Regions from separate parts of the Pseudoalteromonas sp. SR41-8 genome, predicted to be linked through region 1. Evidence: predicted binding sites of a transcription regulator. Region 1 holds the regulator's gene; the other holds the start of a gene.
The links. The regulator MetJ, encoded in region 1, represses methionine synthesis genes. The targets are predictions, from matches to a motif close to TAGACGTCTAGACGTCTA.

Region 1 (8,140 bases):
GAAGATGAGCTGTTTTAATATTAATATGTCGCGATATAAAATCGCTGCTACATAAAAAAAGCGCCAATCGGCGCTTTTTTTATTTTACAAACTCAGAGCTCATTTTAAGTTTTGTATTAACCAATATAAATCAGAATGCACGCCTGCTGCGGTAACTTCTTTGCCTGCACCAGGACCTTGGATCACCAACGCATTATCGTTATACCACTGACTGTTGATAACAAAAATATTATCACCTGGAGTTAAGTTAGCTAAGGCATCACCCTGTGTTGCATAAGCTAAACCGACTTTAGCGGTTACTTTGCCATCAGCAATTGTTAACGCACCGGTATAACGCAGTACTTTGTTTTCTTTGGCGGCTAACTGCGCTTTTTCAGCAATAAAGTCATCAAGCAACTGCTTATTAGCTAAAAAAGACTGCCAATCACCTTGCGCTAGTTGCTCTGGCATCAACGGTGTTAAGCCAATCTCATCAAGCTCTAAGGTGAGCCCTAATTCACGAGCTAAAATTAATAGCTTACGCTGCATATCACGCCCTGATAAATCTTCCCGTGGATCAGGCTCGGTGTAACCCATTTGCTGCGCTTGCAACACTAAATCGGAAAACGCTACACTGCCATCATAACTGCTACACAACCACGATAAAGTGCCTGAGAACACGCCTTCAATATGGGTAATACTGTCGCCACTGTTTTGTAAATCAGCTAACGCAAAATTAATTGGTAAACCCGCACCAACACTGGTGTTATAACGCCATAATAAGTTACGTTCAGCTAAATTACGGCGTAAATTTTGATACCAGTCATTATTTGCAGTGCCCGCATATTTATTAGCACTGATCAGGTGACAATCTAAATTTACAAACGCCGGGTAAAGCTTACTAAACGCTTCACTAGCAGTAATATCAATCAGCACTTTATGTTCGTAATCGAGTTCGCTGATACGTGTCAGTAAATCAGCTTCTTGGTAATCTATTGCTTCGTTTTGCCACTGCGACTGCCATTGCTCAAGCACGATACCACTTGGGCTGAACAACATAGAGCGCGAGCGTAATAAACCAACCAGCTTAACGCTGAAGTGTTGCTGCAAACGATTAAGCTGCTGACTTAGTTGCTCAATAAATACTTCACCAACATTACCAAGGCCAGCAACAATAATGGCAAGCTCTTGGCCTTTGTTAATCAACTTATCATGCAATAAGGTCAATACATCACTATCAATAGATTGATCCGTTAGTAGTAATATGTAGTCTGCGTCTTGATGGCTAAAGCGCGGCACTAAACTTTGCTCACTAAGCACTTGCGTTGCTTGTTCAAATAATTGCGCTACATCATTTCGTGGCGCCACAACAGCGCAACCATGTAAGTTCGACTCAATAATATTAGCGCGCCCTTGCAAATGACTCACCACCTGATGAGTCGCTGCTGCCGGCACTAGTAAGTAGGTATCGCCGTTTTTAATAAAATGATGCAAGCTGTGTTGAATAAGCTGACTTAATTCGCCAATTTCACCGCCACGCAGCTGATCAATACGCAGTAAATCAATATTTTCTAAGGTAGTGATAAAACGCTTAGCTTTGCTGTAACCTTCTTTGACAATTTCTGTCGCGCTAGCTTCGCTGTCGTAACTACTGCGAACGACTAATTTGATATCAGTATTTTTTAATGGCGAGAGAGTTTTAGCATGTAACACTGGGTTGCCCAAACGCGCCAGTAAGTTTGCTTGGCCACGACATACTTTAGAATACTTAATCGCTTTTTTTACTTTACGAGGGTCGGTACTAAACACCCCTTGGGTATCAGTCCAAATTGATACCTGACTAGCATGACAATAACTGCTTAACAAAGTCGCGCTGTAATCACTGCCATTGCGCCCCAAAGTAACTGTATTTGCTTGGCAATCAGCGGCTATAAAACCAGTAACAATATTAATGCAATTGGCTGAAATTAACTCGGCACAGGCTTGTTGATTTTTTTGATGTAATAATTGCCCATCATTAAGGGTAAACAATTGACGAGCATCAACATCTTGAGCTGCAACATTTAACTGTTTTAAATAGCTAGCCAATAATCGTGCCGACCAAACTTCACCGTGAGCAAGCAATGCGGCTTCCTGTAAGCTTTGCTGTTGAGTTTGCTGTGCAATTAAGGCTAGCTCTTGTTCTAATACGTTTAATGCCGTATGTCGCGCTGCTGGACTCAATAACTGCTCGATCAAAGTACGTTGATGATTATCAAGCTGCAATAAAATATCACTCACTGCCTGTTGATCACCTTGCTGGTAACTCTGCCATAGCGTAACTAACGTATTAGTAGTTTTACCGGCTGCGGATACCACCACACAATCACCGGCTTCCGTATGGGCTAGAATAATATTTGCTACGGCCTGATAACGCTCTGCAGAACTAAGGCTAGAACCACCAAATTTATGAACTATATTTACCATTTTTTATTACCACAAAGCCGTATGTGCAGGAGTCAGTTTAAATGAGCTTGATTGCTCATCATCTTGTTGTTGAACAGAGGAAGCGATTACTTTTGCGCCGTGCTGAGCTTGACCTGGTTTCACTTTATTGAATACACGATCTAAGTCAGCGATTAAATCTTTTACATCTTCAATGCCCACCGAAATACGGATCAGGGTATCACCTACTCCCGCAGCAAGACGAGCAGTTGCCTCCATACCTGCGTGGGTCATTGTTGCAGGGTGACAAATCAAACTCTCAACCCCACCTAATGACTCAGCTAAGCTAAATTCTTCTAAGCTGGTCAAAAATTCTGCAGCATCATTAATATCACCTTTGATATCAAAGCTTACCATGCCACCAAAACCACGTTGCTGCTGTTTAGCGAGTTCATGCTGTGGATGAGATACTAATCCAGGGTAATATACTTGGCTTACATAAGGGGAGTTTTCTAGATATTGGGCAATAATAAAGGCATTTTCTTGATGCTGACGTAAACGAACATTCAAAGTACGTAAACCACGTAACGTTAAGTAGCTATCAAACGGAGCACCGGTAATGCCAATGTTATTAGCCCACCAAGCAAGCTCATCACCCAACTCTTGGGTAGCGGCGATCACCGCACCACCAACAACATCTGAGTGACCGTTAATATATTTAGTGGTCGAATGCACCACAATATCAACACCAAACTCAATTGGGTTTTGCAAAGCAGGTGATAAAAATGTGTTATCGGCACCAACCAACGCACCGCACTGCTTAGCAATCGTGGTGATCGCTTTAATATCGGTTAACCGTAAGATAGGATTACTCGGTGTTTCAATCCAAATTAGCTTTGGTTTTATCTCAAGAATTTTTTGATGATTTTCAGATTTAGTTAAATCTAAAACCACTAACTTTAATAAGCCACGCTTTTCAAGTGAGGTGAATAAGCGGTAACTACCGCCATAGCAATCATGTGGGATCACTAAAGTATCGTCACTGTTTAGCAGCTGAGTAGCTAAATGCACCGCAGCCATGCCCGTTGCAGTGATAATCCCCTTAGCGCCACCTTCAAGCTTAGCGAGCGTTTCAGCGAGTAAATCACGGTTTGGGTTGCCGCTACGGCCATAATCATATTGGCGCTTTTTATCAAAATCAGCAAATGAGTAGGTGGTCGATAAATGAATGGGAGGCACAACCGCGCCGTGATGTTTATCTGCATCAATACCATTGCGTACTGCAATGGTTGCTTTATTCTTTTGACTCATACCGTCACCTACAATTAAATGGATGTTTAGACGTCTAAAAGGTTAGAGGATCAAATTTAATAAGTCAAAGCATTTATGCGGTTTTAGCCGCAAGATTAGAAGTAAAAACATTTAAGCCGCTAGATGGCTAAAAAACAAGTGTTTGACTATCTTTTTTAACACGATAGAATTTCGCCATCTTTGCGCTGCAAAAGGTCGCGCAAACAATTAACAACCTGAGGCAACGATACATCCTATGGCTAAATGGAATGGTGAATATATTCACCCATACGCAGAACACGGGAAAAAATCAGAACAAGTTAAAAAGATCACCGTTTCGATCCCGCTAAATGTATTAAAAGTTTTGACTGATGAGCGCACTCGTCGTCAAATTAATAATCTTCGCCATGCAACAAATAGCGAATTACTTTGTGAAGCATTTTTACACGCATTTACTGGCCAACCACTGCCAAACGATGAAGATTTACGTAAAGATAATCCAGAGAAAGTGCCTGAAGAAGTGAAAAAAATCATGCTTGAAATGGGTCTCGAAGTACCTGTACTCAACGAAGATTAAGTTATCATTTGTATATATTCCTGCTTCAGGAATTGGCTACAAAAAAACCTCAGTAACGTAAGTTACTGAGGTTTTTATTATTGTGCCATTACCAATTGCAGCTAAGCAGCTACTCCATGTAGTTTTCCGGCATATCAATTTGTGCAACACCAGAATCAATTGCCGCTTGCGCTACTGCTTTGGCAATGCGCGGTAATAAACGCGGATCCATCGGTTTTGGAATAATATACTGCGCACCAAATTCAAGTGTCTCAACACCCGCCGCTTTTAATACTTCCGCTGGTACTGGTTCTTTAGCAATGCTACGAATAGCGTCAACCGCAGCAATTTTCATTTCATCATTAATTTTGCTTGCACGCACATCTAGCGCACCACGGAAAATAAATGGGAAACACAGCACGTTGTTAACTTGGTTTGGATAATCTGAACGACCCGTTGCCATGATTAAATCATCGCGAGCACCATGAGCAAGCACTGGTGAGATTTCTGGATCTGGGTTTGAACAGGCAAACACTACAGGTCGATCAGCCATTAGCTTAAGATCGTCAGGAGAAAGTAAATTCGGGCCAGATACACCAACAAATACATCGGCATCAGCAATAACATCTTGCAGTGTGCGCTTATCTGTATTGTTAGCGAATAACTGTTTGTACTCGTTTAAATCATCACGACGAGTATGAATAACGCCTTTACGATCTAACATGTAAATATGTTCACGCAATGCGCCACACTTGATCAGTAGCTCCATACACGCAACCGCTGCGGCACCGGCTCCTAAACAAACGATAATCGCATTTTCGATTTCTTTGCCTTGTACTTCAAGTGCGTTGATCATACCAGCAGCCGTTACAATCGCGGTACCGTGTTGATCGTCGTGGAACACTGGAATGCTACAACGCTCGATCAATGCTTTTTCTATTTCAAAACACTCTGGCGCTTTAATGTCTTCTAAGTTAATACCGCCAAACGTATCAGCGATGTTAGCAACTGTATTGATGAAATCTTCGGTGGTATTGTGTTTCACCTCAATATCTATCGAATCTAGACCCGCAAAGCGTTTAAATAATAACGCTTTACCTTCCATAACCGGTTTTGAAGCCAATGGACCTAAGTTACCTAAACCTAAAATAGCGGTGCCGTTAGTAATAACCGCAACCATATTGCCTTTACCGGTGTATTTGTAGGCATTAGCGGGATCAGCAGCTATTTCACGTACCGGTTCTGCAACACCGGGGCTGTATGCGAGTGCAAGATCCTGTACGGTTTCAGCTGGCTTTGTAAGCTCAACGCTAATTTTTCCTGGAACGGGGTGCGAATGGTAATGTAAAGCTTGTTCACGAAAGTCTGACATAACGCGATTTTATCCTGCAAGTAAGTTAAGTTGAAAGTGAGAGTAAGCAGTTCTTATATCTTATAGGGAACGATACCTATATTATAATTAAATTCAAGCAATATCAGGTCTATCCTGTTATATGCTATATCCGTTAATTTTATGCGTTTTGTCAGCATTTTTTGCAAAAAAGCTTCAATTTTCGGCTATAAAAACGCCACAAAGCATCAAAAAACCCATCTTAAAATGCTCATTATGCAACGCTTTAAAGCAAAAATAATGACCTATGACTAAAAACCATCAAAGTAAGACGTTAACAACATTTAACCGCAAAAGACCTAACTTTACCGACAAAAACGTTTAATTTATCGCTTTAACGAGAATGACAATATAGTCAACAAATCACTATTTGTCTGTTATTTACTCGCTATACTGGATATAAAAGTGGGAAATAGTCACAACATAATGAATGCGTAAAGCTGGAGCACTAGAGCAAGAAATAAAGACTAAAAGGCGGTGTTTTTAATAAATAGCAGGCATAAAAAAAAGCACCCTAAGGTGCTTTTTCCGACAAAACAACAAGAATTACTTGCTGCTAAGTGAACCGAAACGCTTGTTAAAGCGATCAACACGGCCACCTGTGTCTAAAACTTTTTGCTTACCAGTGTAAAACGGGTGACACGCAGAACATACGTCTAAGTGAATGTCTTTACACAGAGTAGAACGAGTTTCGAATTTATTTCCACATGAACATGATGCTGAAATTACTTCGTACTTAGGGTGAATACCTTCTTTCATAGAAACCTCTAGTTAAGGCCGCATCGCTCTCCAAACCCGGAGTCTGGCACCATACGTCGTTAAAACAAATTATTTAGGACGCGTATTCTAAGCAACAACCCCACTTGCTACAAGCTTTAAATGTCGTTTTTGCTAATAAAATGAACAAAAGTTTTAAAGAAGATATTTGCAGGTAGGTTTTCAGCCATAATTTTAGTACATTAACTCCCTTATTCGTTCTTGTTTGGGTTGTTATGAGTTTTGTTGAAGTTGCTATAAAAGTACCGTTGCATCGCACCTTTGATTATCGCATTCCAGAGCAACTCGATGGTTTATCGGTGATGCCTAAAGTCGGTGCGCGGGTATGGGTGCCATTTGGTAATCAGCGCAAAGTTGCGGTAGTACTGGCGCTAAAAACCAACACCGATGTGCCGGTTAATAAACTTAAAGCAGTGCTTGAAGTGATTGATGATGAAGCCGTTTTATCAGAGCGACATATCGAATTATTGCGTTTTACTGCGCGCTATTATTGCTACCCACTAGGTGAAACAATTCATATCGCCCTGCCTGGCGCGCTGCGTCAAGGACTGTGCCCAGATAAAAGCAGTATTAGTATGGTGGCACTAACTGAAAAAGGCGCTAAATTACCGTCTTTAAAAGCAAAGAGCCAACTAAGCTTACTCAAACAACTGGCAGATTCGGGTAAATCATCACTTACAGAATTAAAAGCGCTGGGGTTTAGTAAAAAAACTATCGACAGCTTACTTAACAAAGAGCTGATCAGCCAAACGATTGAACACGACAACCAATGGCAACAACAACTTCCCACCGTAGGCACTAAGCCGACTCTAAATAAAGAGCAAGCAGTAGCCTGTACCACCATTAATCAAGCGGTCGGTTTCAATAGCTTTTTACTAGAAGGTGTCACTGGCAGTGGTAAAACCGAGGTTTACTTACAATGCCTTGAAGAGGTTTTAAAACGCGGTGAACAAGCACTCGTACTAGTGCCTGAAATTGGCCTTACGCCACAAACGGTTAATCGATTTCGTCGTCGCTTTCCTGATACGCCGATTATGCTGTGGCATTCAGCACTGACCGATAACGAACGCTTACAAACTTGGCGCTTTTGTGAAAAAGCCAGTTGCGCAATTGTGATTGGTACACGTTCGAGTATCTTTTTACCATTTTTAAAGCTTGGTATGATCATTGTTGATGAAGAACATGACGGTTCATTTAAACAACAAGATACCTTACGTTACCATGCCCGTGATTTAGCCGCATACCGCGCTTTTCAACATAAAATACCGCTGATTTTAGGCTCAGCAACCCCGGCGCTCGAAACCTTGCATAAGGCAATTCATAATAAATACCAACTGCTGAGCCTAACGCAACGTGCGCAAACCAGTACCGACAATAAATTTCAGCTGATTGATATGAAAGGCCAGCCGGATCAAGCTGGTATAGCCCATGCCAGTCTTGCCACTATGCGTCAGCATTTAAAACGAGGCAAACAAGTGATGGTATTTCTAAACCGTCGCGGTTTTTCGCCTACCCTGATTTGCCATGAATGTGGTTGGTTAAGTGAGTGCACACGTTGCAGCACCAGTGCGACTTTTCACAAGGCCATCGGCCAGATGATTTGCCATCACTGCGGTGAGCAAGAACGCGTGCCGCACCAATGTCCAGATTGTGGTAGTACACAAATATTTCCTAACGGCAAAGGCACCGAACAAATAGAAGAGTTTTTAACAACCGAGTTTCCT
Region 2 (8,140 bases), on a different contig from region 1:
AGAGATCACCATGCAAATTTGGCATATACTCATCATCATCTTAGTGTTGGCAATCATTATCGGTAATATTTTGCTGATCAAACACTCAGCAAAAATGGATTTTAAAAAACCAACCGATGAAGATGAACTCAAATCAGAGCAACAAAAAAAGCCCTAACTAAGTTTTGTTAGGGCTTTACATCTTAGGGGATGTTCTTACTGCAGCTCCTCACGCAGCTCTTTGGTTGCTTTAACCATATTATCAAGAGCTTGTCGCGTTTCTTGCCAACCACGGGTTTTCAAACCACAGTCCGGGTTTACCCATAAACGCGCAACCGGTATTTTTCGTGCGGCTTTATGGATCAACGTTTTCATCCATGCAATATCCGGTACATTCGGAGTGTGAATATCATATACACCTGGACCAATATCATTTGGATAATCAAAATTCTCAAATGCTTCAAGTAGTTCCATGTTAGAACGTGAGGTTTCAATGGTGATCACATCGGCATCCATATCTGCAATCGCGGCAATAATACCGTTAAATTCGGCGTAACACATGTGAGTATGAATTTGTGTTTCATCTTTCACACCGCTTGCTGAGACCCTAAATGCATACGCTGCCCATTCTAAATATGCTTGCCATTGGCTACATTTAAGCGGCATACCTTCACGAAATGCAGGTTCATCAATTTGAATGATATCAATACCGGCATTTTGTAAATCGACCACTTCATCACGTAGCGCAAGTGCAATTTGATTAGCGATGGTGGGTTTGTCTAAATCATCACGAATGAATGACCAAAACAGAATAGTTACAGGACCTGTTAGCATGCCTTTCATTTTCTTACTCGTCAGCGACTGTGCGTATTTTGTCCACTGAACCGTCATCGCTTGTTCACGTGATACATCCCCCCAAATTACAGGTGGTTTCACACATCGCGAGCCGTAGCTTTGCACCCAACCAAACTGGGTAAAAGCAAAGCCTTCTAATAGTTCAGCAAAGTATTCAACCATGTCATTACGCTCCGATTCGCCGTGCACTAACACATCTAAATCAAGCGCCTCTTGCTCTTCAACAGCGTAACGAATTTCTGCTTTCATTTGCCTTTGATAATCATCCGCAGATAATTCACCGGCTTTATAATCACGGCGTGCTTGACGAATTACTTGAGTTTGTGGAAATGATCCTATCGTGGTGGTCGGCAGTAGCGGTAAATTAAGTGCTGCATGTTGTTTTTCAATACGTTGAGAAAATGCATGATTACGCTTACCGTCTTTTGCGGTGAGTGCAGTTACACGCTTTTGTACAGCTGTATTATTTACACGAGTAGAGGTTAAGCGTGCTTTAATAGGTGCTGAATAAGCAACGAGCTCACTGCTATCATTGCTTTCAAGCGCGGCTTTTAATAATGACAACTCTTGGCCTTTTTGTTTTGCAAATGCAAGCCATGAACAAAGCTCATCATCGAGCTTTTCTTCTTGCTCTAAATCAACCGGTGTATGCAGTAAAGAACAAGATGGAGCAAGCCATAGATTATCACCGCGCTTTAGCGCAATGTCTTTTATGCTATTAAATACAACCTCTAAATCAGTACGCCAAATATTACGGCCATTTACTACGCCTAATGATAAAACTTGATCTGTACTTAATAATATATCTAGTTTTGCAACATCAACATTTGTTGCAACACAATCAAAATGTACGCCATCAACAGGGTAACCTGCAATATCATCAAAGTAGGCAGTGACTGAGTCAAAATAACTAGCAAGTAACAACTTCACGCCTTGACCTGCAAGTGCACGAAAGCTTGTTTTTAATGCCTCTTGATAATCTTCTGTCAGCTCTAAACCTAATATAGGCTCATCAACCTGTACCCATTCAATCCCTTGCTGCGCTAATTTAGCGAACACGTGTTGATAAACAGCTAATAGTTTTTCAAGTAAGCTAAGTTTATCAAACTCCTCACCTGCACATTTTGCTAAGTAAAGATAAGTGACTGGACCGACCAATACTACTTTTGCATTGTGCCCCAATGCTTGTGCTTGAGTAACTTGCTCGAATAACTCAGTCCAGGTTAGTTGAAACTGCTGATCATGAGTTAGCTCTGGAACTATGTAATGATAATTAGTATTAAACCACTTTGTCATTTCGCTTGCTGCACATGAACAACCGCTTGGTGCGCGACCACGCCCAATACGAAATAATGTATCAAGATCAATGCTACCATCCGCTTTTTGATGACGCTTGGGCACTGCGCCAATCAATAAAGAGGTAGATAACACATGGTCATACCAAGCAAAGTCACCTACCGGTAATAAATCAATCCCAGCATCTGCTTGAAGAGCCCAATTTTCTGCGCGGATCGTCTTACCTTGTTCAAGCAACTGCGCTTGGCTGATTTTACCAGCCCAGTATGATTCTACTGCAAATTTTAGTTCACGCTTTCTACCTATGCGAGGAAAACCTAAGTTATGTAATTGTGCCATGTTGAAATTCCCTTCCAGCTGTTTAGATAGCTAAAACCATAAACCTATACCTGACATCAAACAATTGATGCTTCCTCAGTTTCAACTTGAGGTAAATTCATGGAAATATTTTTTTGCAAACTCAAAAAATATAATGACAACGCTGTCAAATATGATGCTATAGTATATTTGTAAATTTCACGTAAAAAAATGGGGTTTATAGCCATCTAGACGTTGATGCATCTTAATTTAAGGCGTATTATGGCTGTAATCTGAGTTAAACTCACCTTTACCATGAGAATTATTAAAGATGATTGATGTAAAACACTTAAAGACCATCGCAACCTTGAAAGAAACCGGTTCATTGGTAAATACTGCGCGCGAATTATTTTTGACTCAATCCGCTTTGTCTCATCAAATCAAAGATTTAGAAAACAAACTTGATTGCCAACTATTTGAACGTAAAACTCAACCGGTGCGCTTTACCCCACAAGGTATGCTATTACTTGAACTTGCCAGCGAAGTACTCCCGCGTGTTGAAGCAACCAAATGCCGTTTAAAAGAAAGTCTTAATCAACCAATTTCACAATTACGACTTAGTGTTGAATGCCATGCTTGTTTTCATTGGTTATTACCAACAATTAAAGAATTCAATAACTTTTGGCCTGATATCAAAGTTGATTATGAGCGCGGCTTTAGTTATGACGCTATTCCTGATCTGCTCAGTGATGAATTAGATTTAGTACTCACTTCAGACATTCGTGAACCAGATAAACTTGAATACGCACATTTATTTGATTTTAAACTTAAATTAATTGTTGCTCCAGATCATGAACTAGCGAAAAAAGCCTATGTAACGGCACTTGATTTGAAAAACGAGACGATTATTTCGTACCCTATTCCACGAGAGCGTCAGGATATCTTCAAACATTTTATTCAAAATGCACGTTTTGATGGCACCTTGAAAACCGTAGATCAGGGCTTGCTCATTTTTCAGCTTGTCAGTGCCGGAATGGGGGTTGCAGCATTACCGGATTGGTTAGTAACACCATATGAAAGCCAAGGACTCATTAAGTCGATTCCATTAGGCGCGCTGGGATTAACCCGTCCAATGTATTTAGCCATGAAAAAGAATATGAAAGATAACCCAGTGTATCGCCACTTTTTAAATACCTGTAAGTTAAATAACGGTCGATAAAATAGGTTTAACCCAGTAGCATACAGAAAACCCCTTTATGTGTGCTACTGTGATGTTTGAACTGAAAAAAATCCTCGGTGCAATGCTGATGCCATTGCCTCTGTTTGCTCTACTGTGCTTTGTTTGCTTATTAATCGCACTGCGTACCAAGAAAGTAAGCGTATTTATTGGTTTAATCGCAATCACCAGTTTATTGCTGATCAGTACCCCTTTTATTGGTCAAAAAATAATTGCTCCAAATTCACAGTTAAAGTATATTTTTGATACAAGTAAACAGCCGATACTCGATAAAATAGTGGTACTTGGTTGTGATATAAATCCTAACCCAAAACTTAACGCCAATAGCCAACTTGGTAATTGTGCTAAAAGCCGCTTAATCGAAGGTATGCGCTTAGCATATGTGTACCCACAAGCTCAACTTATTGTTTCAGGTGGCGGTTACAATAAAGTGACCAACAGTAGTTTGATGCAACAAACCGCGATAAGTTTAGGTATTGATGCGCAGCGTATTAAACAAAATCCTACGGCTATGGATACCGCCGATGAAGCACGGCTTTTAGCACCTGCTCTAGTTGATTTTAAAGTTGCACTGGTAACTTCGGCAAGTCACATGGCACGAGCAAAAGATCTATTTAATAGCCAAGGCGTTGATGTTATTCCCGCCGCCACTGATTTTTACGATTTCTCAGCGTGGCCTCATCACAAACAATATATTCCGAGTGTTGAAGTATTAAAGGCAGTCACAAGTTATTGGCATGAAGTAATCGGTAGTACGTGGATAAGTGTGCGCCGCTGGATTGATCCAGAAGCGCTTTAACATCTCACTCACTTAAAGTGAAGTAGCTGGCAACTCAAACTGGGTTGTCTATATCAATAAAGGTTACATCAAAGCCATGTTGCTCAGCCAATAACTCACCGAGCGCTTTTATGCCATAGCGTTCGGTGGCGTGATGGCCTGCGGCAAAAAAATCGATCTTTTGCTCACGCGAACTGTGAATGGTCTGCTCTGAAGCCTCGCCTGTTAAATAGGCATCAATCCCCTGGCTAGCAGCCAAATCAATATAACCTTGACCACCTCCAGTACACCAAGCGATGGTCTCAATTAGCTCATCACGTACTAGGCTAACCAAAGGTTCACGAGCGAGCACTGTTGATATTTTTTGTGCAAATTGCTCACCACTCATTGGGATTTTTAAACGCCCTTTGACTGCGACACTATTTGCTACAGGCTCCAAACCATCGAGTATTTCTAAATCAAGTAGCTGTGCTAATTGCGCGTTATTACCGATTGCTGGATGCACATCAAGAGGTAAATGATAGGCAAATAAATTGATATCATGATTAAGTAACGCAGCTATGCGACGCTTTTTCATACCGGTAATAGGTTGCGCTTCACCTTTCCAGAAGTAACCATGATGAACCAATATTGTATCTGCGCCATGTGCAATTGCAGCATCGATTAATGCTTGACTAGCAGTGACACCTGTAACAATTTTTTTAATCTGTTCACGTCCTTCGACTTGTAGCCCATTTGGGCAAAAGTCTTGAATAGAATCAGGTCTTAAAATGGTATTTAGTAATTGGTTAAATTCTCTGCGCTGCATTTTTTTATTCCAGATTAGCGTTAAATTTTGTGCAAATTTTGGCGTTTATAGGGCTAAAATGGAAGGAAAATCGCAAAAAATTGAAAAGTAAGTCAAAAATAGGTATAAATAAATATTCTCAATCTGTGTTTACAACGTATAGGGCCTCTGATGAGCAAACTAGACAAAACAGAAGTATTAAATGCCTTTGAAGCAGCATACCAAGCAGCCAATGGTAAGAAACCTGAAATCACCAGCAAACCTGGTTGGTACAGCATCGACGGCGGCAAAAACTTGCGCCTTGCAGAAGTTGCTGAATTAACAGAGCAGCTAACTTCAGGCGATACGTCTGCACAACCTGCAGCAACAGCACCTGCTAAGAAAACTAAAACTAAATCAGCAGTGCCAGCTAAAGCAGCTGTTAAAAAACCACCATTTACTATAACAACAGCTAATGAAGAAGGTTACACTGCCGAAGAGTTTTGGATTGTGTACCTAGCTAAAAAAGATCACGATTGCCGCTTACCTCGCGGTGTTGTGTAATAACTTTAGACTCATAGCATAAAAAAACCGCTTTTAAGCGGTTTTTTTATGGCCAACAACGTTGAGTTTTGTATTCAACCACCCTGATATATACCCACAGATAACAATAAACACGGTACCAACAAGAACTGGCATAATCAAAAAGTCCCAACTTTGACCACTGACCATAATCAAAATAGGGTTGGCCCCAGCTGCAGGATGTATGGTGTTAGTCAACATCATTACGGTCACAGCTAATCCAGTCGCAATAGCAATACTGATCGGATCCACGCCTATAAAACTAATAAAAGCCAAACCTATCACGGCAGTGATGAAATGCCCTACAATAACATTTTTTGCTTTTGCTAAAGGGCTGTTTGGTACACCAAACACCAGTACCGCAGTTGCGCCAAATGGTGCCATAAGCCATACACCATAATTCCCTAAACTTTCTAAATATGCTAATACCGAAAGTGTCAGTGCTGAAAAGATACCCGCGATAACGGCTTTGTAAAATACATCATTCATTAATATTACTTCCTTCAGAGGTAGACCGACTTGTCTACATTTAGATGGTAGACAAGTCGGTCTACTTATGTCAAGCTTACTTTTTGACTAGGAGCAACCATGGATAAACGTACCCAGATAATTAATACCGCACTCAGTGCGTTCTATCAAAGAGGGATCCATGCGGTAGGCATTAATGAAATACTTAAAGAAGCAGGTGTTGCAAAAAAAACGCTTTATAATCATTTTGTCAGTAAAGATGAGTTGATCTGTGCGTGTTTAGAGCTCAGAGATCAGCGCTTTAATCAGTGGTTGTATGAACAATTAGAAAACTGCAATACCCCCTTCGAAGTGGCTGATGCACTTTTTAGCGCACTCTCCGCTTGGATAGACAATAAAGTCTCTGAGCTTGGACCTTTTAATGGCTGTTTTTTTATTAATACCGCAGCGGAGTTTCCACACAGCGAGCACCCTATCGCGATGCTTTGCAAAGCACACAAAGAATCAGTTTTACAGTTATTGTTCGATAAACTCTCACACACAGAAAAACTTAAAGGTCAGTTAGAAAAAACCATACAGTTAGCACAATTATTAATGACCTTAAAAGAAGGTATGATCTGTCAGGCTAGAGTGACGCACTCCAGTAATACACTAATGCAAGACCCAGTATTATTACGCCAACTTATAGCAAGTAGCATATAAAAAAAGCGGCTGTTCAGCCGCTTTTGATTGGTTATAACACTAATAATTACTTATCTTCAAAGTACAATTTGTCGCGTGCTTTTTTGCCAACTTCATTCATAGTCGCGGCATCAAATAACCGACCGTTGATCATCGTATAATCAACTTTATCTGTATCACGAATATTAGTCAGTGGATTACCATCGATCACCATTAAATCAGCCAGTTTACCGACTTCCAATGAGCCGATATTCTGATCAAGGCCGATGTACTTGGCCGGATCAAGCGTCGCCGCACGAATAGCTTCCAGTGGACTCATACCACCTTGAGCAAACATCCAAATCTCCCAGTGCGCTGCAAGGCCTTCGCGCTGACCATGTGCACCTAGATTCACTAAAACACCTAAATCTTGTAGCTCTTTTGCTACCCGTGCATTGTTAAAGTGATTATAGTGGTGATCGGGTGCTTTAACACGGCGCATTGAACGTGGTAGTAATTGGTTTTTTGGCACAAATTTACTTAAGCGCGGGTGATTCCACACATCAGTCTTATCATACCAATAGTTTTCTCCCCAGATGCCGCCATATGCCACACCAAGTGTTGGCGTGTAGCCTACATCACTTTGTGACCAAAGCTGCTTGATATCATCATAAATATTCGCCACGGGAATTGAGTGCTCAATGCCCGTATGACCATCAACCACCATCGTTAAATTATGCTGTAATAATGAACCACCTTCTGGCACCACCATCATTTCAAGCTCTCGGCCAGCTTCAATTACTTGTTGGCGTTGTTCACGTCGTGGTTGGTTGTATGATTTAACACTAAACGCGCCAACTTTCTTTAATCGCTCTAAGTGAAATTTAGCATCATCTAACGAATCAATGTGTGATGTATAACCTGGCATATTGGCACCATATAAAATAGTACCGGTTGAGAAAATACGTGGGCCTACAATAGTCCCCGCTTTTTGCATTTCGCTGGCTGTAAAAATCTCTGTTGTATCGTTTGATGGATCGTGAATTGTCGTGACGCCTAACGATAGGCCCGCTAAGTTTTTCCAATTTTGCTCAGGAATGATCTCATCGCTGCCTTGTGAACCATGCGCATGCGCGTCAACAATTCCTGGCATAATTGTTTTGCCAGATACATCAATTACCTGTGCGCCTTTTGGAATGTTAATATTAGCAGCTGTGCCAAC

Region 2: metE (5-methyltetrahydropteroyltriglutamate--homocysteine S-methyltransferase) is a predicted target of MetJ. The motif match lies at 2,669-2,686, and genes of this name have one in related genera.

What each region holds. Positions count from the first base shown of each region.
Region 1 covers NZ_JACJEE010000032.1:39,611-47,750, forward strand. The annotation lists gene H5162_RS17470 (penicillin-binding protein 1A) at 1-18, shown strand, start outside; gene metL (bifunctional aspartate kinase/homoserine dehydrogenase II) at 100-2,445, opposite strand; gene metB (cystathionine gamma-synthase) at 2,452-3,714, opposite strand; gene metJ (met regulon transcriptional regulator MetJ) at 3,950-4,270, shown strand; gene H5162_RS17490 (malic enzyme-like NAD(P)-binding protein) at 4,380-5,621, opposite strand; gene rpmE (50S ribosomal protein L31) at 6,186-6,398, opposite strand; gene priA (primosomal protein N') at 6,632-8,140, shown strand, end outside.
Region 2 covers NZ_JACJEE010000018.1:47,689-55,828, reverse strand. The annotation lists gene H5162_RS13265 (DUF2897 family protein) at 11-157, shown strand; gene metE (5-methyltetrahydropteroyltriglutamate--homocysteine S-methyltransferase) at 196-2,469, opposite strand; gene H5162_RS13255 (LysR family transcriptional regulator) at 2,759-3,646, shown strand; gene H5162_RS13250 (ElyC/SanA/YdcF family protein) at 3,699-4,463, shown strand; gene H5162_RS13245 (Nif3-like dinuclear metal center hexameric protein) at 4,498-5,250, opposite strand; gene H5162_RS13240 (hypothetical protein) at 5,401-5,772, shown strand; gene H5162_RS13235 (HPP family protein) at 5,806-6,279, opposite strand; gene H5162_RS13230 (TetR/AcrR family transcriptional regulator) at 6,379-6,960, shown strand; gene H5162_RS13225 (amidohydrolase family protein) at 7,007-8,140, opposite strand, start outside.